DNA from 2 places in the Micromonospora sp. NPDC051924 genome. Region 1 is predicted to be linked to the other one. Evidence: predicted binding sites of a transcription regulator. Region 1 holds the regulator's gene; the other holds the start of a gene.
What was found. Region 1 encodes HrcA, which represses chaperone genes, less so after heat shock. Its sites were predicted from a motif close to GGTTNGCACNCTCNNNNNGAGNGTGCNAACC; they were not measured.

Region 1 (11,696 bases):
GGGCCCTGGGTATCGCGACCGCCACCAAGGGCGTCGACTGGATGGAGCTGCTGGTGCAGGTCGTGCTGGCCGCCATCGCCGTGGCCCTGGTGGCCGGCGTGGGCCGTCGGCGGAGCGTCTCGCGCTACTGACCCGCATCACCGCAACGCCGAGCGGGCGTCCGACCTCCTGGTCGGGCGCCCGCTGTCGTGTGCGCCCCTGACCTGCCCGGACGGCACCCCTGCCGCCCGGGCGGCAGGCTGCGATACGGTCGCCTCGCCCGACCGTCGCGAGAACCCCCTGTTGTAAAGGAAATTTTCCTACTAAGGTGCGGCGGAGAAGGTTAGTGCCAAGCGGCGCGAGGGAGATATGGCGTGAACAGGTGGAAGCGGCTGGTTCCGGTCACCGCCATCGTGGCCTCGGCCGCGATGGTGCTGGCCGGGTGCGGTGGCTCCGGGGACGACGACAAGGCCGCGGACAACAGCAAGCTGACGGTCTGGATGATGGGTGAGGGCGGCGACGCCCAGACCAAGTTCCTCGACAGCGTCGAGGCGGAGTTCAAGAAGAAGCACCCCGAGACCGACGTGGTGGTGCAGTACATCCCCTGGCTCGAGGCGCCGAAGAAGTTCCAGGCCGCGCTCGCCGGTGGGGAGGGCCCCGACGTCACCGAGCTGGGCAACACCGAGACCCAGGGCTGGGCGGCCCAGGAGGCCCTCGCCGACGTCTCGGGCAAGTTCAACGGCTGGTCCGAGGGGAAGGACATCCTCCCCGGGCTGGTCAAGAACGCCCAGCTCGACGGTAAGCAGTACGGCGTCCCGTGGTACGCCGGCGTGCGCGCCGTCTACTACCGCACCGACTGGTTCGCCGAGGCCGGCGTGAAGCCGCCGACGACCTGGGACGAGCTGGTCACCGTCGCCAAGACCGTCCAGGCCAAGAAGCCGGGCACCTACGGCATCGCCCTGCCCGGCAACTCCGAGCTGCCGTTCTACTCCTTCCTCTGGGGCGCCGGCGCCGAGATCGCCACCAAGCAGGGCGACACCTGGAAGTCCGGCTACAACACGCCGGAGGCGCAGAAGGCGGTCAAGTTCTGGACCGACCTGGTGACCGTGCACAAGGTCGCCCCGCCGGCCGCCGCCGGCTGGAACGAGGTCGACGCCCGGACCCAGTTCGCCACCGGCAAGGCCGCCATGGCGTTCGCCGGTAGCTGGCAGGGCGGCGCGATGAAGAAGGACAACCCGGACATCGAGAAGGTCTGGGGTACGTTCCCGATCCCCGGCCCGGACGGCAAGCCGGCCCCGGCCTTCGCCGGCGGTTCCGACATCGCCCTCTGGAAGGACAGCAAGAAGCAGGACCTGGCCTGGGACTACCTGACCGTGCTGCTGAGCAAGCAGAAGGACCAGGAGTTCGCCAGCAGCCTCGGCTTCTTCCCGGTCTACCAGGACCTGGTCGGCGGCGGCAACTACGCCAACGACAAGGTGATGGCCGCGTTCGCCACCGCCATGCAGAACACCAAGCTGACCCCGCTCACCCCGAAGTGGGTCGAGGTCAGCCGGACCAAGACGGTGACCCAGGCGATGAACAGCTCGGTCATCAAGGGTCAGAAGACGGTCGAGAAGGCCACCGCCGACGCGGCCACCGAGATGGAAGGCATCTTGAACAGCAAGTGAGCTTACTGACCAAGAGCCCCGGCGAAGCCGCCGCGCGGGAGACCCCCGCGCGGCGGCGCCGTCGCGTGGACCGCCTCCCGTACCTGCTGCTCCTGCCCTGTCTGGCGATCATCGCGGTGCTGCTGCTCTGGCCGCTCGGCCAGGTCGTGATGATGTCCTTCTACAAGCTGAACAGCGTCCGGCAGCTACGGGGGGACCGCGAGTGGCCGTGGGTCGGCCTGGCCAACTACGCGCAGATCCTCGGCGACCCGTTCTTCCGTACGGTGCTGCGCAACACCGTGCTCTTCGCCGTGGCGAACGTGGTGCTCACCATGATCCTCGGCACCCTGGTCGGGCTGCTGCTCAACCGGCTGGGCCGGAAGATGGCCACCTTCGTGGCCAGTTGCGTGATGCTGGCCTGGGCCACCCCGGCGCTGACCGGCACCATCGTCTGGAAGTGGATCTTCGACGACACCAGCGGCCTGGTCACCTGGCTGTTCAACAAGCTCCCGGACGGGCTGTCGACGGCGCTCTTCGGGCGCAGCGACTGGACCGGCTACGGCTGGTTCAACGACCCGCTGCTCTTCTTCGCGATCCTCACCCTGGTGGTGGTCTGGCACTCGTTCCCGTTCATCGCGGTGAGCGTGCTGGCCGGGCTCAAGAGCGTGCCGAGCGAGCTTCAGGAGGCCGCCCGAGTTGACGGGGCCGGGCCGTGGCGGGTGTTCTGGTCGGTGACCTTCCCGATGCTGCGCCCGGTCTTCGGCATCCTGGTGGTGCTCTCCACCATCTGGGACTTCAAGGTCTTCACCCAGCAGTTCGTGCTGGCCGGCGGCACCCAGGACCGCTCGACCTTCATGCTGTCGATCTACTCGTACGCGGAGGCGTTCTCGCCCCCGCCCAAGTACGGCCTCGGCTCGGCGATCGCGGTCATCCTCACCCTGATCCTGCTCGTCGTGACCGCCCTGTACGTCCGCATGGTGCTCCGGCAGGAGGACGAGTCGTGAAAAAGATCGCCCTCAACGCCGCCGGCCTGCTGGTCGCGCTCTTCGCGGCCTTCCCGGTCTACTGGATGGTCGCCACCTCGCTGAAGCCGAACCGGGAGATCTTCTCGGCCACGCCACGCCCGGTGCCGGCGAAGCCGACCCTGGAGCACTACCGGGAGATCCTCACCGGGAATCTCATCCCCGGCGTGACCTTCACCGACTTCTTCCTCAACAGCGTGCTGGTCGCGGTGGCCACCGTGCTGCTCAGCGGGCTGGTCGCGCTGCTGGCCGCGACCGCGGTGGCACGGTTCCGGTTCCGGCTGCGCACCACGTTCCTGATCCTGCTGCTCGTGGTGCAGATGATCCCGCTGGAGGCGCTGGTCATCCCGCTCTTCCTGATGATCCAGCGGCTTGGGCTCTACAACACCCTGCCCAGCCTGATCCTGACGTACCTCGGCTTCTCCCTGCCGTTCGCGGTCTGGATGCTGCGTGGCTTCGTGGCCGCGGTGCCGAAGGAACTGGAGGAGGCGGCGGCGATCGACGGTGCCAGCCGGGCCCAGACCTTCCGCCGGATCCTCTTCCCGCTGGTCGCCCCCGGGCTGGTCGCCACCAGCATCTTCTCCTTCATCACCGCCTGGAACGAGCTGATCTTCGCGTTGACCTTCGTGAACGACCAGCACAAGTACACCCTGCCGGTGGCGATGACCTTCTTCTTCGGGCGGGACGACACCGCGTGGGGCTCGGTGATGGCCGCCTCCACGCTGTTCACCCTGCCGGTGATCGTGTTCTTCCTGCTGGTCCAGCGCCGGATGGTCTCCGGACTGGTGGCCGGTGCCGTCAAGGGCTGACCGTCGGCGGTCCGGACGGCCCGTCCCACTAGGCTGACCGCCATGACGGGCAGGCTGGCGGCGGTGAACCTCGCCGTGGTGACCGAGGCGGAGTGGGCGGGCGACCCGAGCGGCCGCAGCGGGATCGACAAGCGACCGGCCGGTGGCCGGGTGGCGGTCCGGTTCGCCGGCCTGGAAGGCGACTTCATCGGCGAGCGGGCCCACCACGGTGGGCCCGACCAGGCGGTCTACGCGTACGCCGAGGAGGACGCCGGCTGGTGGGCCGCCGAGCTGGGCCGGTCGCTGCGGCCGGGCGCCTTCGGCGAGAACCTGACCACGTACGCGGTGGACGTCACCGGCGCGGTGATCGGCGAGCGCTGGGCGGTCGGCACCGCCCTGCTGGAGGTGACCAAGCCGCGCACGCCGTGCACCACCTTCGCCGGGTTCTGGGGCGTGCCCGACCTGATCAAGCGGTTCACCGTGCGGGCCGCGCCGGGAGCCTACCTGCGGGTGCTGCGGGAGGGCGAGGTCGGCGCCGGCGACCCGGTCGAGGTGGTGGACCGCCCGGCGCACGGGGTCACCATCGGTCAGGTGTTCCGGGCCACCACGCTGGAGCCCGAGCTGCTGCCCACCCTTTTCGACGTGCCGGAGCTGCCCGAGGCGGTCCGGGAGAAGGTCCGCCGTCGCCTCGGCGTCGCCCCCGCCTGAGCCGCCCGCGGCGCGGCCCCGGACCGGTCGGCCGAGGGCCCGGCCGGATCAGGTCGCGGCGAAGACCTCCGCGCTCACCTGGGCCGGTGCGTCGCCGTTCTTCACCTTGTCCCAGGTGCCGTGCTCGGCGGTCCACTCCAGGCCGCCGAAGCGGACCCGCTTCACCCCGTGGTCGTCGGCGTGCGAGACCAGCCAGTGGGCGTACCGCCAGCCGATCCGGCTGTCCGCGGCGGGCAGCGTGAAGTCGGTCAGGTCGGTCGGCGCGGTGAGACCGGGCAGGCCCCAGTCAAGGACCAGGTTCTGCACCAGCGCGGTCGCGGCGGCCGGGCCACGCATCGTCGGCGTCGGTCCGACCGTGCAGGCCACCGCGCCGGTCGCGTCGCCGAGCAGGGCCCGGGTGAGGACCTCGGCCTCGTCCGCCCACTTCTGGTACGCCTCGGGGTAGGCCGACCGCTGCACCCGCTGGGCGGCCTCGGTGACCCGCATCTTCTGCCAGCCCTTGACCTTCTTCAGCGCGGCGTAGAACTTGTTCGCCGCGTAGCGCGGGTCGCGGATCTCCTGCGGGGTGCCCCAGCCCTGGCTCGGGCGCTGCTGGAACAGCCCCAGCGAGTCCCGGTCGCCGTGCGCGATGTTGCGCAGGTGCGACTCCTGGTACGCGGTCGCCAGCGCCACCACCACGGCCCGCTCGGGCATCTGCCGCTGCACGCCGATGGCCGCGATGGTGGCCGCGTTGGCCATCTGGTCGGCGCCGAGCACGACCCGCCCGTCGGCCTGGACGGTGCAGGTGCGGCTGGCCATCGGCAGCCGCAGCGGCTGCCCGAACTGCCTGGCCACGAACCAGACGCCGAGCAGGGCCAGCACGCACACCGCCACCCCGGCCGCCACGATCGCCACCCTGGTTCGCACCCGCACCTCCTGTCCCGACAGTCCGCAAGACTACGTGCCCGGATGGGCGGATCGGGTCGGCCGACCGGCTGCCTCCCGCTCCGTCACCGCCCGACCACGCGCCGGTGCTCTCAGTCTTCGGCGGGCACCCAGGCGGCGGGCCGCTTCTCGCGGAACGCCTGGACACCCTCCCGGCCCTCCTCGGACAGGAAGTACCCGGTGGAGAGGGCGGCCAACTCGGCGATCTCCGTGCGCAGGTCGGTGGCGGCCGGCCGGCGCAGCAGCTCCTTGGTCCCGGCGAGGGCCCCCGGCGCGCCCTTCACCAGCGAGGCGCAGTAGCGCGCCACCGCGGCGTCCAGCCCGTCGGCCGGCACCGCCGCGGTGACCAGGCCGATCTCGGCGGCCCGGTGGCCGTCGAAGGTGTCGCCGGTCAGGTACAGCTCGGCGGCGGCCCGGGGGTGCAGCCGGGGCAGCACGGTCGCCGAGATCACCGCCGGGATCACCCCGATCCGGACCTCGGTGAAGGCGAACGTGGCCTCCTCCGCGCAGACCGCCAGGTCGGCCGCCGCGATCAGGCCCAGCCCGCCGGCCCGCGCCGGCCCGGCCACCTTCGCCAGCACCGGCTTCGGGCACTCCCGGACCGCGACCAGCACGTCGCCGAGCATCCCGGCGGGCACCGTGCCGCTGGCGTACGCGGCGGCGGTCTCCTTCAGGTCGGCCCCGGAGCAGAAGACCGGCCCGGTGTGGTCCAGCACGATCGCCCGGACCGCGTCGTCGGCGACCGCCGCGGCCAGCCCGGCCAGCAGCTCGGTCATCAGCGGGGTGGAGAGCGCGTTGCGGTTGTGCGGGCTGTCCAGGGTGAGGGTGGTCACCCCACGGGCCGTGGCGACCCGCACGAGAGCGTCCGGAGAGGTCATGCCGGGCACACTAGTGGCCATGCCCGGCGCTCTTCCAGAAGGTGAATCCGTCCCGCGCGACGGATCGCTGCCCGTTGCCGCCCGCCGCGCCGTCGGCGCCCGCGGCTTCGGCGTGTACGTGCACGTCCCGTTCTGCGCGAGCCGCTGCGGCTACTGCGACTTCAACACGTACACCGCCGCCGAGCTGGGCGGTGGGGCGAGCCGGGAGACGTACGCCGACACGGTGCTGGCCGAGCTGGCACTGGCCGGGCGGGTGCTCGGCGACACCCCGCCGCCGCGGGTGGACACCGTCTTCGTCGGCGGCGGCACGCCCACCCTGCTGCCGCCCGACGACCTGGCCCGGATCCTCGACGGCATCGACCGCACCTGGGGGCTGGCCGCCGACGCCGAGGTGACCACCGAGGCCAACCCGGAGTCGGTCAACCCGGAGTCGCTGAAGACGCTGCGGACGGCCGGCTACACCCGGATCTCGCTGGGCATGCAGTCCGCCGCGCCCGGGGTGCTGGCGATCCTCGACCGGCAGCACAGCGCCGGGCGGGCCGCCGCCGCCGCCCTCGAGGCGCGGGACGCCGGTTTCGACCACGTCAACCTGGACCTGATCTACGGCACCCCGGGGGAGAGCGCCGCGGACTTCGCCGCCTCGCTGGAGCAGGTCGTCGCGGCGGGCGTCGACCACGTCAGCGCGTACGCGCTGATCGTGGAGGACGGCACCCGGCTGGCCGCGCGGATGCGCCGGGGCGAGCTGCCGTACCCCTCGGACGACGTGGCGGCGGACCGCTACCTGGCCGCGGAGGCCGCCCTCGACGCGGCCGGCTTCTCCTGGTACGAGGTCTCCAACTGGGCCCGCTCCGAGGCGGCCCGGTGCCGGCACAACCTGCTCTACTGGACCGGCGCGGACTGGTGGGGCCTCGGCCCCGGGGCGCACAGTCATGTCGGCGGGGTGCGCTGGTGGAACGTCAAGCACCCCACCACGTACGCGCAGCGCCTGGCGGCGGGGGAGTCACCCGGCCTGGCCCGGGAGCTGCTCACCCCGGCGGAGGCGCACATGGAGGACGTGATGCTGCGGCTGCGGCTCGCCTCCGGCCTGCCCCTGGACGTGCTGGACGAGGCGGGGCGGGCGGCGGCCGACCGCGCCCTGGCCGACGGCCTGCTGGACGCCGACGGGTACGCGGCCGGCCGGGCCGTGCTCACCCTGCGCGGCCGGCTGCTGGCCGACGCGGTGGTCCGCGACCTGGTGTCCTGACCGGGACCCGGCCGGCCCGGAAGCCGGCCGGGCCGGGGTCACTTGATCAGGCTGGCCGACATCGGGTAGCGGTAGAGCTGCCCCTCGTTGGCCTTCACCCCGGCGAGCACGCCGAAGATGATGCCGACGAGCATCGCGCCGAGACCGATCACGAAACCGATCAGGATGCAGGCGAGGATCCAGCCGACCAGCGCGATGATCGACCAGATGAGCTGGAAGTTCAGCGCGGCGACCGCGTGTGCGCGGACGGTCGGCGACTGGTTGCCGCGGGCGAGCAGGGCGATGAGCGGGGCCACCCAGCCCAGCACCCCGCCGCCGACGAACATCCCGGCCGCGCCGCCGAAGTGCGCGACCAGGGCCCAGGTCTTGTCGTCGTTGTTCGCGTAGCCGGTCGGCGCGCCGTACGCGCCGCCGGTCGGGTACCCGACACCCGGCGGGGGCTGGCCGCCCGGCGGGGGGTAGCCACCAGGGGGCGGGTAGCCGCCTGACGGGGGCTGGCCGCCGGAGGGCGGCGGAGAGTCACCGGGCGGGGGATAGCCGCCCCCGCCCGGTGCCCCGGACAGTGGTGCGGTGGGAGGCTCGTCCGCCGACGACGAGCCGTACGGGGCCGACGGCGGGGTCGCCTCCGGCGGCTGGGCGCCGGAGTCCCCCGCTCCGGGAGGGCGAGGAGGTTCAGTCATGGACGTCACGGTAGGTCCGGTACGCAAGGGCGCACCAGAGCGACATCGCCCGCGATGTCCGGCTGAACGGCTCTGGCGGACTGTGCGCGGGGCCGCACCCGGGGTCCGTCGCTGATCATCGCGTCGGCGGGTCCGCCGACGTAGACTGGCACTCGCTACAGTCGAGTGCCAGTCGGCATCAGGAGGTGGGGAAATGGGTCTCGACGACCGCAAGCTCGCCGTGCTGCGCGCGATCGTCGAGGACTACGTCGCCACGCAGGAGCCGGTGGGCAGCAAGGCGCTGGTCGAGCGCCACCAGTTGGGCGTCTCCCCGGCGACCGTGCGCAACGACATGGCGGTGCTGGAGGAGGAGGGCTACATCCGGCAGCCGCACACCAGCGCCGGCCGGGTGCCCACCGACCGCGGCTACCGACTGTTCGTCGACCGGCTGTCTCGGGTCAAGCCGCTCAGCCCGGCCGAGCGCCGGGCGATCGAGCGCTTCCTGTTCGGCGCGGTCGACCTGGACGACGTGGTGCACCGCACGGTCCGGCTGCTGGCCCAGCTCACCCGCCAGGTCGCCGTCGTGCAGTACCCGAGCCTGGCCCGCTCCAAGGTGCGCCACCTGGAACTGGTGCCGATCTCCACCACCCGGCTGATGGTGGTCATGATCGCCGACACCGGCCGGGTCGAGCAGCGGCTGGTGGAGATGCCCGGCCCGATCCCCGCCGACGACGTCACCGACCTGCGCCGCCTGGTCAACGAGAAGCTGGTCGGCACCCGGCTGTCCGAGACCCCGCCGCTGGTCCAGGCGCTGGTCGACGAGGCCGTGCCGCAGCTGCGCCCGGCCATGGTCACGCTCTCCACCGTGCTGCTGGAGACGCTGGTCGAGCGGCACGAGGAGCGCATCGCGCTGGCCGGCACGGCCAACCTCACCCGGGGCGGCCTGCTCGACTTCCAGGGCTCGCTGCGCCCGATCCTCGAGGCGCTCGAGGAGGAGGTCGTGCTGCTCAAGCTGATCGGTGAGGCCGAGCCGAGCACCACCCGGGTGCTGATCGGCGACGAGAACGAGATCGACAACCTGCGCGCCGCCTCGGTGGTGAGCACCGGGTACGGCCCGGGCAGCACCATCGTGGGTGGGCTCGGGGTGCTCGGGCCGACCCGGATGGACTACCCCGGCACCATTGCCACGGTGAGGGCCGTGGCACGCTACGTGGGCGAACTGCTGGCCCAGAACTGACCAGTCAGGGCCGACGGCCGACCTGCGGCCGGCGCGGCGCAACGCGAGACGAAACACGAGGACACCGAACGCAGTGGCCAGGGACTACTACGGCATTCTCGGCGTCAGCCGGGACGCCTCCGACGACGAGATCAAGCGCGCCTACCGCAAGCTGGCGCGGCAGTTCCATCCGGACGTGAATCCGGACCCGGAGGCACAGGAGAAGTTCAAGGACATCAACGCCGCGTACGAGGTCCTGTCGGACGACCGGAAACGGCAGATCGTCGACCTGGGCGGCGACCCGCTCGCCCCGGGCGGCGGGGGCGCCGGTCCGGGCGGTCCGGGCGGCACCGGCCCGTTCGTCGGCTTCCAGGACATCATGGACGCGTTCTTCGGCGGCGCGGCCGGCGGAGCGCGCGGGCCGCGGCCGCGTACCCGGCCGGGCGCCGACGCGATCCTGCGGCTGGAGCTGGACCTCAACGAGACCGCGTTCGGCGTCGAGGCGCCGATCACCGTGGACACGGCGGTGCTCTGCACCACCTGTTCCGGCGCGGGCACCGCGGCCGGCACCCACCTGGCCACCTGCGAGGCGTGCGGCGGCCGGGGCGAGGTGCAGTCGGTGCAGCGGACCTTCCTCGGCCAGGTGGTCTCCGCCCGGCCGTGCACGGTCTGCCAGGGCTACGGCACCACCATCCCGCACCCCTGCCCGACCTGCGCCGGCGACGGCCGGGTGCGCACCCGCCGCTCGCTCACCGTCAAGATCCCGGCGGGCGTCGAGGACGGCATGCGGATCCGGCTGGCCCAGCAGGGCGAGGTCGGCCCGGGCGGTGGCACCGCCGGCGACCTCTACGTGGAGATCCACGAGCGGCCGCACGACGTCTACTCCCGCAAGGGCGACGACCTGCACTGCCGGGTCACCGTGCCGATGACCGCCGCCGCGCTGGGCACCCGGCTGACCATCAAGACGTTGGACAGCGAGGAGACGGTCGACGTCAAGACCGGCACCCAGCCGGGCAGCACGCTGCGGCTGCGCGCCCGGGGCGTACCGCACCTGCGCGGCACCGGCCGGGGTGACCTCTACGTCCACCTGGACGTGCGCACTCCGACGAAGCTCGACGCCGAGCAGGAGCGGATGCTGCGCGAGTTCGCCAAGACCCGGGGCGAGGAGGTCGCCGAGCTGACCAAGCAGGGCGGCTTCTTCTCCCGGATGCGCGACGCCTTCAACGGGCACGCCTGAGGTGTCGGCGCCGCTGTTCCTGGTCGAGGCGCTGCCCACCGGCGACCGGCTGACCCTGGACGGCCCGGAGGGGCACCACGCGGCCACCGTGCAGCGGCTGCGCGTCGGCGAGGAGCTGCTGCTCGCCGACGGCCGGGGCGGCACGGCCGCCGCCGTGGTCGACGCTGTCGGCAAGGGCACCCTCGACCTGCGGGTCACCTCCCGGGGGTACGTCGACGCGTCCGTGCCCCGGCTCGTGGTGGTGCAGGGCATCGCCAAGGGCGACCGGGGTGAGCTGGCCGTGCAGGCGATGACCGAGGTCGGGGTGGACGAGATCGTCCCCTGGTCGGCGTCCCGCTCGGTGGTGCAGTGGCGCGGTGACCGGGGCGTACGGGCCCGGGAGAAGTGGGCGGCCACCGCCCGCGAAGCGGCCAAGCAGGCCCGCCGGGCGTGGCTGCCCGTGGTGGCCGGCACGCCCGACGAGTCCACGACCACCGTCGCGCGCCGGCTCGCCGGGGCGGCCGCCGCGTTCGTGCTGCACGAGGAGGCGCAGGAGCGGCTGACCACCGCCGAGCTGCCGGAGACCGGCGAGATCGTGCTGGTGGTCGGCCCGGAGGGTGGCATCGCCGACCCGGAGCTGGCCGCGTTCCGCGAGGCCGGCGCCCGCCCCGTCCGCCTCGGCCCCGCGGTCCTGCGCACCTCCACCGCCGGCGTCGCCGCGCTCAGCGTCCTCGCCACCCGCCTGTCCCGCTGGTGACCGGCCAGGCTCCCGTTCGGCCCTGAGCCCACCGGTTTCCGTCCTGCGCGGCCGGCCGGCCGCGCAGGACGCGGCGACGACCGGCACGGTGCCGGGCCGGCCCCCCGGTGAGCGTCCGCCCTGCCTGTTTCCGGCCCGTTCGGCCTGTTCCCGGCCGGCGGGCGGCCGTAGGGAGGGGGCGGTCAGCTGCGCAGGTAGGAGGCGCCGTTGAGATCGACGATGGTGCCGGAGGCCCACTCGGCCTCGGGGCTGGCCAGCCAGTGGACGGCGGCGGCGATCTCCTCGGGGCGGGCCACCCGGTTGAACGGGGACTGGGCGCGGATCGCCGCGCCCCGCTCGCCGCTGAGGTGCGTGGTCGTCATGTCCGTCTCGACGAAGCCCGGCGCGACGGTCGCCACGGCGATGCCGTAGGGCGCCAGGGCGAGCGCCAGGGACTGCCCGAGCGCGTTCAACCCCGCCTTGCTCGCCCCGTACGCGGGCTGCTCCGGCTCGCCGCGGAAGGCCCCCCGCGACGACACGTTGACGATCCGCCCACCGCGCCCACGCATGTGTTGGGCGGCGCACCAGGTGACGTTGGCGGCGCCGGTCAGGTTGGTCTCCAGCACCAGCCGCCACTGCTCGCGCCACTGCTCGTAGGTGTTGCCGAAGACCGGGTGGGGG
Region 2 (11,696 bases), on a different contig from region 1:
ACTCATCCGGGGCCGATGCTGGCCGGAATATGCCCGATTTGTGGTCGTGCGGTGTCGTCACGCCTCGTGTAGCGTGCGATTTCGGTCACCGATTCAGTGGTCGTCGCCGATCGCTGAAGCGGTGGTCCGCCGGTGCCGGTCCGCCGGTCTCCGGGTTGTGGAACGCTGCGCAGAGTGAGGAAGTGCACCGTGGCACAGGGCACCGTCAAGTGGTTCAACTCCGAAAAGGGCTACGGCTTCATCGCCGTCGATGGCGGGCAGGACGTCTTCGTCCACTTCTCCGCGATCGAGATGGACGGCTACAAGGCGCTGGACGACGGCCAGCGGGTCGAGTTCGAGATCGCCCAGGGCCAGAAGGGTCCGCAGGCCGAGCGCGTCCGCGTCATCGCCTGACCCGTCCCCGCCCGCCGGCGGATTTCCACCCCGATCAGGGGCTGCGGTGCGGGCGCGCACCAGGGAAGATCGTGAGCCGTTCCAGCCATCGTCGCTGAGGAGGGTTCATGTCCGACCAGCCCCCGTCGGGCTCCACCGAGCCGGTGCCCCCGGCGTCGTCCGGTACCCCGGCCGGTTCGACGCCGCCCGGGTTCTCCCCGCCCGGCCAGCCAGGATTCACGGTGCCCGGACAGCCGGGACACCCGACCCCGCCGGGCGGGCAGCCCTGGGAGGCGTACCAGGGTGATCCGGCGGGCCAGCCGCACGGCTGGTCCTGGCCGTCGCCGGCCGGTCCGCTGCCGGGCGGGACGTACCCCGGCCAGCCCCCGCTGCCTGGCCAGCCATACGGCGGGTATCCGGGCGTGGACCCGGGCGACCCGCTGGTCTCGCCCCCGTACGCGGGGATCGGCGGCTGGTTCGCCCGGTGCGCCGGCGCCCTCCGTCGCAGCTGGCGTCAGCTGCTGCCGATCATGCTGCTCACCCAGGCCGTGCCGGCTGCGGTGATCGCGATCCTCTCCGTCGGCCTCGCCCCTGCGGGCCAGCCGGTCACCGGGCCGGCGGGCAACCCGGTGCTGCCGGAGGGGTACTTCGGGGACGTCTTCACGTTCTACGGCGCGGTGCTGAGCGCCGCCCTGCTCTTCGGCCCGCTCCAGGCCGCGGGCTGGGCCGCCGGCACCTGGCTGGTCACCCGGCAGGCGGCCGGCGAGTCGGTCACCGTCGGCGCCGCCTTCCGGTACGGCTGGCGCCGGGCCATCGGCCTGTGGGGCTGGACCATCGTCGCCTCGCTGCTGATCATGGTGGGGGTCTGCGCCTGCGTCCTCCCCGGCATCTACGTGATGTTCGCGGTCGCCCTGTTCGGCCCGGTCTACCTGTTCGAGCGGCAGGACCCGATCGGCCGCTCGTTCGGGATGCTGCACAAGCGGTTCGGCATGGTGCTGGGCCGGGTCGCGCTGGTCGTGGCCGCGCTGGTGGTCGCGGCGATCGTCAACGTCGTGCTGCAGGCGGTCAGCCAACTCGCGTTCGGCGTGGACCCGATGAGCGCCCCGGGCACCGCGGTGGGCGCGGTCCTGGTGGCCGTGCTGAGCGCCGTGCTGGCCACGCCGGCCTATCTGGCCCAGCTCGTCGGGCTGGTCGTCACGTACGCCGAGCAGCGGGCGCAGTACGGCCCGGTGAACGTCGCCCGACTGGTGGCGGAACTCGGCTGAGCGGCGGCATCGTGCTTGCACTCGGCTAGGGAGAGTGCTAAACAAGTCATTGGCACTCGCGTGCGGTGAGTGCCAATGGTCGGGGCGGTAGGGCAACGGCCGCGCCGGTGTCTCGATGGCACCGGAGCGGCACGGGGCCGGTCGTCGCGGGCTGTCCGGCCCGACCGAGGTGACGTCGCCGTCGCCAGGTGGCGACGTCCCCAAGGTGCGTACACCAGACGGCCCATCCGGGGATCCCCGGGTGGACCGTGAGTGTCCAGGAGGACAACGCCGTATGGCCAAGATGATCGCGTTCGACGAAGAGGCGCGCCGCGGCCTCGAGCGGGGCATGAACCAGCTCGCTGACGCCGTCAAGGTGACCCTCGGCCCCAAGGGCCGCAACGTCGTGCTCGAGAAGAAGTGGGGTGCCCCCACCATCACCAACGATGGTGTGAGCATCGCCAAGGAGATCGAGCTCGAGGACCCGTACGAGAAGATCGGCGCTGAGCTGGTCAAGGAGGTCGCGAAGAAGACCGACGACGTGGCCGGTGACGGCACGACGACGGCGACCGTCCTGGCCCAGGCCCTGGTCCGCGAGGGCCTGCGCAACGTGGCCGCCGGCGCCAACCCGATGGCCCTGAAGCGGGGCATCGAGGCCGCTGTGGCCAGCGTCTCGGAGGAGCTGCTCAAGCTCGCCAAGGACGTGGAGACCAAGGAGCAGATCGCCTCCACCGCCTCCATCTCGGCCGGTGACAACACCGTCGGCGAGATCATCGCCGAGGCGATGGACAAGGTCGGCAAGGAAGGCGTCATCACCGTCGAGGAGAGCAACACCTTCGGCCTGGAGCTCGAGCTCACCGAGGGTATGCGCTTCGACAAGGGCTACATCTCCGCCTACTTCATGACCGACCCGGAGCGTATGGAGGCCGTCTTCGACGACCCGTACATCCTGATCGCGAACAGCAAGATCTCGTCGGTGAAGGACCTGCTCCCGATCCTGGAGAAGGTCATGCAGTCGGGCAAGCCGCTGCTGATCATCGCCGAGGACCTCGAGGGCGAGGCCCTGGCCACCCTGGTGGTCAACAAGGTCCGCGGCACCTTCAAGTCGGTCGCCGTCAAGGCGCCGGGCTTCGGTGACCGCCGCAAGGCCATGCTGACCGACATCGCCATCCTCACCGGTGGCCAGGTCATCAGCGAGGAGGTCGGCCTCAAGCTGGACGCCGTCGGCCTCGACATGCTGGGCCGCGCCCGCAAGGTCGTGGTGACCAAGGACGAGACCACCATCGTCGACGGTGCCGGCGACGCCGAGCAGATCCAGGGCCGGGTCAACCAGATCCGGGCCGAGATCGACAAGAGCGACTCCGACTACGACCGCGAGAAGCTGCAGGAGCGCCTGGCCAAGCTGGCTGGCGGTGTTGCGGTGATCAAGGTCGGCGCGGCCACCGAGGTCGAGCTCAAGGAGCGCAAGCACCGCATCGAGGACGCCGTCCGCAACGCGAAGGCCGCCGTCGAGGAGGGCATCGTCCCGGGTGGTGGCGTCGCGCTGGTGCAGGCCGGCAAGACCGCCTTCGACAAGCTGGACCTGACCGGCGACGAGGCGACCGGCGCGCAGATCGTCAAGATCGCGCTGGACGCCCCGCTGCGGCAGATCGCCGTCAACGCCGGCCTCGAGGGTGGCGTCGTCGTCGAGCACGTCCGCAACCTCGAGCCGGGTCACGGCCTCAACGCCGCCAACGGCGAGTACGTCGACCTGATGGCCGCGGGCATCCTCGACCCGGCCAAGGTGACCCGTTCCGCGCTGCAGAACGCCTCGTCGATCGCCGCGCTGTTCCTCACCACCGAGGCCGTCGTGGCGGACAAGCCGGAGAAGACCCCGGCCGCCCCGGCTGGCCCGGGTGGCGGGGAGATGGACTTCTGAGTCCAGCTCCACCAGTACGCCGAAGGGGGCGGGCCGCGTCAGCGGTCCGCCCCCTTCCGTATCTCTCACATCGGCAGTCGCCGCTGGTTGCGTCGCTTGTGCGCCCGGTCGTACGGCGGCGGGATGCGGATTGGTTCGTCCACCGGTTGCCGCGTTTCCTCGGTGGACGGTTCGCCGCCGGTCATCTCCGCGAGCTGCTCGGCGTCCCCGTGGTCGAGCCGGTCGAACGGCAGTTGCCCGGGGAGTTCGTCGACCGGACGCCAGCTCGCCGCCGGGTCGTCGGTGCGTTCGTCTTCCATGGTCATGGCTGCCTCCTCTACGACCGACGGTAGGCGGCGGTCGATGGCCGGCGAGGCCGAATGGCGTTACGTTACTTATGTCCGTTAAGTGCCTTGCGGTACAGGAAGAAGACCCGCTCGATCCGGGCGCCCGCCGCGCCCGAGTAGAACGGCACCGGGCCCACCCAGCCGATCTGCGCCGCGCCGATCCCGGCCGCCGCCTGGTCGCGCAGGCAGCGGCGCAGCAGCACGCCGCCGATCCCCGAACCCTCCGCCGCCGGGGCCGTTCCCATCGGACCGAACCAGCTCGGCCGGGACGAGCCGTACGCGGCGAAGCCGAGAAACTCGCCGTTCCGTTCGGCCAGGTGCGCGCCAGCGTCCGGTCGGCCCACCGAGCCGGCCAGCTCGCCGTCCCACGCCCCGCCGAAGGTGTCCCGGGCGAACGCGGCCAGCGTCGGCAGGTCCGCCGGTTCGGCCCGGCGTACCGTGACGCCGCCGTCGGCCAGCCGGCGCTCGGCGGCCTCCGTCGAGCGCAGCGCCGGTGATCCGGCCGCCAGGTCAGCCGTCATGTTCCAGGCGGTACGGTCCTGCCGGTAGCCGAGGCGCAGCGCGACGCAGACCGCCGGGGTGTACCGCACGTCGATGCCCGGCCAGGCGTAGTACGGCGGGTTCCCGGCCAGCAGCAGCTCCGTCGCGCCGAGCCCGGCGAGCCGCCGTTCCGCCTCGGCGAGCAGGGCCCGTCCGACCCCCCGCCGCCGCTCGGCGGGGTCCACCGCCAGCAGGTCGACGTGCCCGTGCCGGGAATCCCGCGCCGAGACCGAGCCGACCAGCGCCCCGACCAGCTCGCCGGCGCGTACCGCGCCGAGCCGCAGCACCGGGCGGTCGGCCGCCGCGCGGACGGCCAGGGTGTCCACGATCGCCGGCGCCTCGGCGGCGTCCTCGGGCAGGTCGAGGGCCCGCCGGCAGAGGTCGACGACCGCAGGCAGGCGGTCGGGGTCCAGCTCGATGATCTCCGCGTCCATGGTCGCCGACCCTAGGCCATCGGGCAGGGTTCCTAACAGCGGAAGTTCACCGTTCGGCCCGGGCGGCCCGCACCGCCGCGTACGCGTCGACCAGCCCCGCGCCCACCAGGTCCCGGTCGCCGGCGCACCGGTCCGCGCCCGGCGGTACGCCGGCCGGGGCGGCGGTGTCGAGCAGGATGCGCCGGGTCCGGGCCAGATCGCCGACGAGCGCCGGGTTCGCCGACCACATCAGCGCCACCACCCCCGCCACCTGCGGCGTCGCCATCGAGGTGCCGTCCAGGGTGGCGTAACCGCCCCCGGGGAACGCGGACGGCACGCCCGCCCCGGGCGCCACCAGGTCCGGCTTGGCACGGCTCCCGGCCGCCGGGCCCCGGCTGGAGAAGCGGGTGAGCTGCCGCGTCCGGTCCACCGCACCGACCGTCAGCACGTCCGGGTACGGGGCCGGCGGGTCGGCCACCGAGCCGCAGTACGGGCCGGTGTTGCCGGCGGCGGCCACCACGAGGATCCCGGCCGCGGCCAGCGCGGCGGTGGCCGGCCGCAGCGCCCCCGGGTCGCAGCCCTCGATCGGCGGGCAGCCCCACGAGTTGGTCAGCACGTCCGGGGCGCGCTGCGGCCGGCCGTCGGTGAACGGATTCCCGCCGGCGGGGAACGGGGCCAGCATGAACTGCAGGCAGTCCAGGTAGTGGGCCGGGCTGCCCAGGTTGCGCTCCAGGTTGACGCAGCCGACCCACTGCGCCCCGGGCGCCACCCCGATGCCGTTCCGGCCCACCGCGCTGCCCACCGTGTGGGTGCCGTGCCCGCCCCGGTCACCCGGCGTCCGGGTGTGCTCCCACGGGTCGTACCAGGAGTCGGCGCCGCCCCGGAAGCCGGCCGCCAGCGCCGGGTGCCGACCGTCCACCCCGGAGTCGGAGCTGCCGACCACCACGCCCGCGCCGGTGACACCCAACTCGGACCAGACCCGGTCCGCGCCGATCAGCGAGACGTTCCAGGCCGGGCCGCTCGGCGCCGGCTGGTCGCCGCGGGCCCGGGGCGGGGCCGCCGGCAGCGGACGCAGTCGCTGGCTGACCAGTACCCGGGCCACCTCCGGCCGGCCGGACAGCCAGGCCCGCACCTCCGGCCCGCCGTCCGTCTCGATGGCGTTGACCAGGTAGTACGGCGTCGGGTGCAGGCGCAGCCGGGTCAGCTCGCGGCGCAGGTCGCCCTGGGTCCGGTCGGCGGTGCCCACCAGCCGCCGGTAGACCTCGGCCGCGCGGGCGTCCCGCCCGGTGCGCCCGGGCGCCCCGGCCGGGATCCCGGTCAGGTCGGCCTGCTCGCGCAACACCACCAGCAGCCGTTCCCCGTACAGGCCGGGCTGGCCGGGGACGACGTACACCACGGCCACGGCGGCGAGCAGGCCGGCCGCGACCAGCCCGGCCGCCCCGCGCCGGGGCGCGCGGGCGCGGCGGCGGGCCAGCAGGCCGCCGTACCCGACGGCGAGCAGCACCGCGACGGCGAGCGCCGCGCCGGTCGCGACCGCCGCCCAGAACGGCACGTCGCGGCTGGTCGCCAACAGGAGGGTGAGCTCCTCCGGGTCGGTGAATGCCAGCGGCCCGAGCAGCGCGAGCCCGACCAGCCAGCGGACGGGGGCGCGCCCGGCCGGCCGGCCGGCGTGCCGGGCCGCGGCGTCCAGGGCGCCCAGCACGAAGCCGAGCGGCGGCAGCAGGAACAGCGCCGGCAGTTGCGCCCCGGACTGCCCGGCCCCGGCGGCCAGCAGCACCATGGCCACCCCGGCGACCAGGCCGCCGACCAGCACCAGCCGGGCCGGCCGGGGCGGCTCGCCGACCGCGAACCGGCCCCAGAACCGCGCGTCGAGCAGCATCCCGGCGAGCGCGCCGAGCGCGGCGGCGGCGAGCCCGGCGAGCACCGTCTCCAGGAAACCGCCGAGCGCGCCCACCCAGGCCCAGGGCAGCAGCACCGCCAGCCCGGCGGCCACCGCCAGCAGGGTCACCGCGTCGAACCGGCGCGACCGGGCCGGTCCGACGGCGGCCGGGTCCGGGCCGACCCGGGTGACCACCAGGGCGAGCAGGGCGGCGACGGCGGCCAGCGCGGCCAGGTACGCCTCCTGGTGCACCGGCGGCAGCGCGCGGAGCAGGGTCGTCGCGCCGAGCGCGAGGCTGCCGACCAGCCAGACCCGGCCGGTGGCCCGGACGGCCGGGGAGCGGGGAAGCAGCGCGAGCGCCAGCGTCGGTGCGCCCACCAGCAGCACGGTGACCAGGGCGATCACCGGCCAGAGCAGCACCACCCGGTCCCGGCCGGCGGTCAGCACCGCCTGGTCGAACACCCAGCCGGCCAACTGGCCGACCACGGCGACCAGCACCGCCCAGGCGCCGGTGAAAACGGCGGCGACCACCGGCCACGGCCCGCCCTCGCGGGGCCCGGGAGCCGGCGGCGGAGGTGGAGCGGCGAGCGGACCGGGCATCATGACCCACACGGTACGGCTCGGCCGGTAGATGTCGCCGGAGCGCCCGGACGGTTACGGTGGACGGGTGCGCGACCCCAACGTGTCCCGATCCGTGGCCGGTCAGCTCTCCGTCGAGCGCCGCGCCGACGACCTGCGCCGACTCCGTGCCGAGCGATTCGACGTGCTGGTCATCGGCGGCGGGGTGACCGGCGCCGGGGCGGCGCTCGACGCCGCGTCCCGCGGGCTCAAGGTGGCCCTGGTGGAGGCGCGCGACTACGCCGCCGGCACCTCCAGCCGGTCCAGCAAGCTCATCCACGGCGGCCTGCGCTACCTGGAGCAGTTGGAGTTCCACCTGGTCCACGAAGCGCTCACCGAGCGCGGGCTGCTCGCCACCCGGCTCGCGCCGCACCTGGTGCGCCCGGTGCCGATCATGGTCCCGCTGCCCGCCGAGGGCGGCCTGCGCGACCTGCCCCGGCGGTTCTTCCGCCGCTCCTACTACGGCGCCGGCGTGGCCGCCTACGACGCCTTCGCCGGGGTGTTCGGCGGCGGGCGCGGCATGCCGCTGCACCGGCACCTCAGCCGCGAGGGCACCCGCCGGATCTTCCCGAGCCTGCGGGCCGACAAGGTGGCCGGCGCGATCCGCTACTACGACGGTCAGGTCGACGACGCCCGCCTGGTGGTGACCCTGGCCCGCACCGCGGCCAGCCTCGGCGCGACCGTGGTGACCAGTGCTCGGGCGGCCGGGCTGATCCGGCAGGCCCGCGAGGTGACCGGGGTCCGGGTCCGCGACCTGGAGGCGCCCGCCGGCTCGCCGGACGCCGAGTTCGAGGTACGCGCCCGCACGGTGATCGCCGCGACCGGCGTGTGGAGCGACGACATGTCCCGGATGCTGAACGACGTCGGGCTGCGCCCCGGCGTACGGGTCCGGGCCTCGAAGGGCGTGCACCTGGTGGTGCCCCGCTCGGCGATCACCGGCGAGACCGGCCTGATCCTGCGGACGGCCACCAGTGTGCTCTTCGTCATCCCGTGGGGCGGACACTGGATCATCGGCACCACCGACACCGACTGGCGGCTGGACCGGTCCCATCCGGCGGCCACCGCCAGGGACATCGACTACCTGCTGGAGCAGGTCAACACGATGCTCGACCGGCCGCTGACCACCGCCGACATCGAGGGCGTCTACGCCGGGCTGCGCCCGCTGCTGGCCGGCGAGGCCGACTCCACCTCCAAGCTCTCCCGGGAGCACGCGGTGGTCGAGCCGATGCTCGGGCTGCTGCTGGTGGCCGGCGGCAAGTACACGACGTACCGGGTGATGGCCTCCGACGTGGTCGACCGGGCGGTGCACCGGCTCGGCTGGACCCGGCCGTCGCGCACCGCCGACCTGCCGCTGCTCGGCGCCGACGGGTACGCGGCGATGTGGCGGGACCGGGCCGACCTGGCCCGCCGGCACGGCATGCCGGTCGGCGTGGTCGAGCATCTGCTGGAGCGGTACGGCACGCTCACCCGGGACCTGCTCGCCCTGGTCGACGCCGACCCGCTGCTGGGTTCCCCGCTGGCCGGCGCCCCCGAATACCTGGCCGCCGAGGTGACGTACGCGGCCCGCGCCGAGGGGGCGCTGCACCTGGAGGACGTGCTGACCCGGCGTACCCGGATCTCCTTCGAGACCAGCCACCGCGGCCTGGAGTCGGCGGAGCACGCCGCGGAGCTGATGGGCGCGGTGCTCGGCTGGGACGAGGTCACCCGCGCCCGCGAGGTCGCCCACTATCGGGCCCGGGTCGAGGCGGAGCGGCTGTCGCAGGAGATGCCGGACGACGTGGCCGCCGACGCGGCCCGGCTGGGCGCGCCGGACGTCCGCGGTTTCGCGGCCGATCGGGGTGTCGACGGGGACAGCGCCGAGCTGCCGTCTTCCCGGTGACCGGCGGGTAACGTCGGTACGGAGGGTACCGGGCGCTACCTACGGAAGTGTAGGTTGCCGTGCGTGGTTCGCCCATCCTGGTCGCGCGTCCTCGCTCCGTCCGCCGGCGTTCTGCTGGCGATCATCCTGACCGGCTGTTCGGTGTTCGGCCGGGCCGAGGGTGCCACCACACCCGGGCGGCCGGGCGGAGACCCGACCGCGGCGGCGGGGCGCCGGGTCTCGCTGGTGCAGAAGCTGGGCACGGACGGTCCGGTCCGGACACTCGACGTGGACCCGAGCGGCCGGTGGCAGTGCCGGGACTGCGCCGGCGACGGGGTCGACTCGACCGGCCAGCTCAACCCGGAGCAGACCCAGCGGTTGCAGCGGATGCTCGCCGATCCGGCCCTGGCGAAGGAGACCGACGAGGCCCGCCAGTACAAGCAGGGCTGCATCGACGCGTTGACCTCCAGCCTGCTGATCCCGCCGGGGCTGACCGTCACCACCCAGGACTGCCCGGGCGAGCCGAAGCCGCCGGTGGCCTACCAGATCCTGCTGCTGCTCACCCAGACCACGCCGGCCGAGGACAAGGGCTGACGGTCAGCACACCTTGCCGGGGTTGAACAGCCCCGCCGGGTCGAGCGCCGCCCTGATCGCCTGGTGCACCCGGACCCCCACCGGGCCGATCTCGCGGGCCAGCCAGTCCCGCTTGAGCAGCCCGACGCCGTGCTCGCCGGTGCAGGTGCCGCCGAGTTCCAGGCCGAGCCGCATGATCTCGTCGAAGGCCCGCCGGCCGCGCGCCACGCTGGCCGGGTCGGTGCGGTCGACCACGATGTTCGGGTGCATGTTGCCGTCGCCGGCGTGCCCGACCACGCCGATCGGCACGGCGCACTCCTCGGCGATCCGGGCCACCCCGTCGAGCAGCGCGGCGAGCGCGCCGCGCGGCACCGCCACGTCGTCGATGACCAGACCGCCGTTGCCGGCCGGGAAGGTGTCGGCGGCGAACTTCTCCATCGCGGGATGGGCCAGCCGCCGGGCCTGGAGCAGGGCGGCGGCCTCGGCCGCGTCGGTGGCCGCGTACACCTCGTCGGCGCCGGCCGCCTCGCACACCTCGGCGAGCCGGGCCAGGTCGTCCGCCGCCCGGGCGCCGGTGTCCACGGCCGCCAGCAGCAGCGCCTCCGCGTCGGTGCGCAGCCCCATCGGCCGGTACGCCTCGATGGCCCGCAGGTGGGTCCGGTCCAACAGTTCCAGCAGGCTCGGGGTGAGCCCGCGCTCGGCGATCCCGGCGACCGCCGTGCCGGCCGCGGCGGTGGTGGGGAAGACCGCGACCAGGGTCAGCGACTCCTCCGGCACCGGTCGCAGCGAGACGGTCACCTCGGTGATCACGCCGAGGGTGCCCTCGGAGCCGACGAAGAGCCGGGTCAGGTCGTACCCGGCGACGCCCTTGGCGGTCCGCCGGCCGGTGCGCAGCACCTCGCCGGAGGCGAGCACCACCTCCAGGCCGAGCACGTACTCGGTGGTCACGCCGTACTTGACGCAGCACATCCCGCCGGCGTTGGTGGCGACGTTGCCGCCGATGGTGGAGGACTCCCAGGAGCCCGGGTCCGGCGGATACCAGAGGTGGTGCTTCCGGACCGCGCCGGCCAGCGTCGCGTTCACCACGCCGGGCTGCACCAGCGCGATCCGGCTCACCGGGTCGATCTCCAGGATCCGGTCCATCGCCATGGTGCTCAGCAGCACCGCGCCGTCGACCGCGTTCGCCGCGCCGGCCAGCCCGGTCCGCGCCCCCTGCGGCACCACCGGTACGCCGTGCCGGCCCGCCGCCCGGACCACCGCCACGACCTCCTCGGTGCTGCGCGGGCGCACCACCACCAGCGGCGTACCCGCGTCGCAGAGGTCGGCCTCGTCCCGCTCGTGGGTGCGTAGCAGGTCCGGGTCGGTCAGCACGGCGGCGTCACCGAGGGCGGCCCGCAGCTCGTCGAGGAGGGGATTGGCGGCCATGCCGGGAAGGCTAGGTCGGGTCGGCGTGATCATCAACCGGGCGTACCGTTGGTCGCCATGTTGTACGTCGACCGGCCCGCGGTGCCCTCGCGGGGTCGGCTCTGGTCGCACCTGGTCAGCGACGTGTCGTACGCCGAGCTGCACGCCTTCGCCGAGGCGCTGGGCGCGCCCCGCCGGGCCTTCGACCGCGACCACTACGACCTGCCGGCCGAGCGCTTCCCGATGGCCGTGTGGCTCGGCGCCCGGGTCGTCCCCTCCCGCGAGCTCGTCCGCCTCCTCCACACGTCCGGCCTCCGCCGTCCCAAACACCTCCACCGCCCGCCGGTCCCGTCGCCACGCATGGCTGACCAACCCGCGTGATCTGTCTCCTCGGCTGGCGTGGGGCGGTCAGGTGCGCAGGGTGGCGAGTTCGCGGGTGAGGTTGGCGCGGGCGGGGGTCTCCCAGCGGGCGTGTGTCTCGGGGAGGCGGTAGAGGGTGGGGAGGGCCAGCAGGGCTTCCAGCACCGTCGCGCGGCCGGCGCGGAAGGCCC

Region 2: a site for HrcA is predicted at 1,685-1,715, ahead of groL (chaperonin GroEL). Genes of this name have one in related genera too.

The regions. Positions count from the first base shown of each region.
Region 1 covers NZ_JBVJJA010000014.1:63,255-74,950, forward strand. Annotated here, with positions in the region: gene ACZ6S5_RS13735 (GlsB/YeaQ/YmgE family stress response membrane protein) at 1-131, shown strand, start outside; gene ACZ6S5_RS13740 (sugar ABC transporter substrate-binding protein) at 354-1,646, shown strand; gene ACZ6S5_RS13745 (carbohydrate ABC transporter permease) at 1,643-2,629, shown strand; gene ACZ6S5_RS13750 (carbohydrate ABC transporter permease) at 2,626-3,456, shown strand; gene ACZ6S5_RS13755 (MOSC domain-containing protein) at 3,499-4,143, shown strand; gene ACZ6S5_RS13760 (hypothetical protein) at 4,192-5,055, opposite strand; gene ACZ6S5_RS13765 (enoyl-CoA hydratase-related protein) at 5,160-5,945, opposite strand; gene hemW (radical SAM family heme chaperone HemW) at 5,965-7,188, shown strand; gene ACZ6S5_RS13775 (DUF4870 domain-containing protein) at 7,227-7,868, opposite strand; gene hrcA (heat-inducible transcriptional repressor HrcA) at 8,062-9,084, shown strand; gene dnaJ (molecular chaperone DnaJ) at 9,158-10,300, shown strand; gene ACZ6S5_RS13790 (16S rRNA (uracil(1498)-N(3))-methyltransferase) at 10,302-11,036, shown strand; gene ACZ6S5_RS13795 (SDR family NAD(P)-dependent oxidoreductase) at 11,219-11,696, opposite strand, start outside.
Region 2 covers NZ_JBVJJA010000004.1:197,844-209,539, reverse strand. Annotated here, with positions in the region: gene ACZ6S5_RS04755 (cold-shock protein) at 190-393, shown strand; gene ACZ6S5_RS04750 (hypothetical protein) at 501-1,637, shown strand; gene groL (chaperonin GroEL) at 1,912-3,534, shown strand; gene ACZ6S5_RS04740 (hypothetical protein) at 3,600-3,839, opposite strand; gene ACZ6S5_RS04735 (GNAT family N-acetyltransferase) at 3,905-4,834, opposite strand; gene ACZ6S5_RS04730 (S8 family serine peptidase) at 4,881-7,295, opposite strand; gene ACZ6S5_RS04725 (glycerol-3-phosphate dehydrogenase/oxidase) at 7,375-9,189, shown strand; gene ACZ6S5_RS04720 (hypothetical protein) at 9,253-9,762, shown strand; gene ACZ6S5_RS04715 (FAD-binding oxidoreductase) at 9,766-11,166, opposite strand; gene ACZ6S5_RS04710 (DUF4031 domain-containing protein) at 11,224-11,526, shown strand; gene ACZ6S5_RS04705 (HD domain-containing protein) at 11,554-11,696, opposite strand, start outside.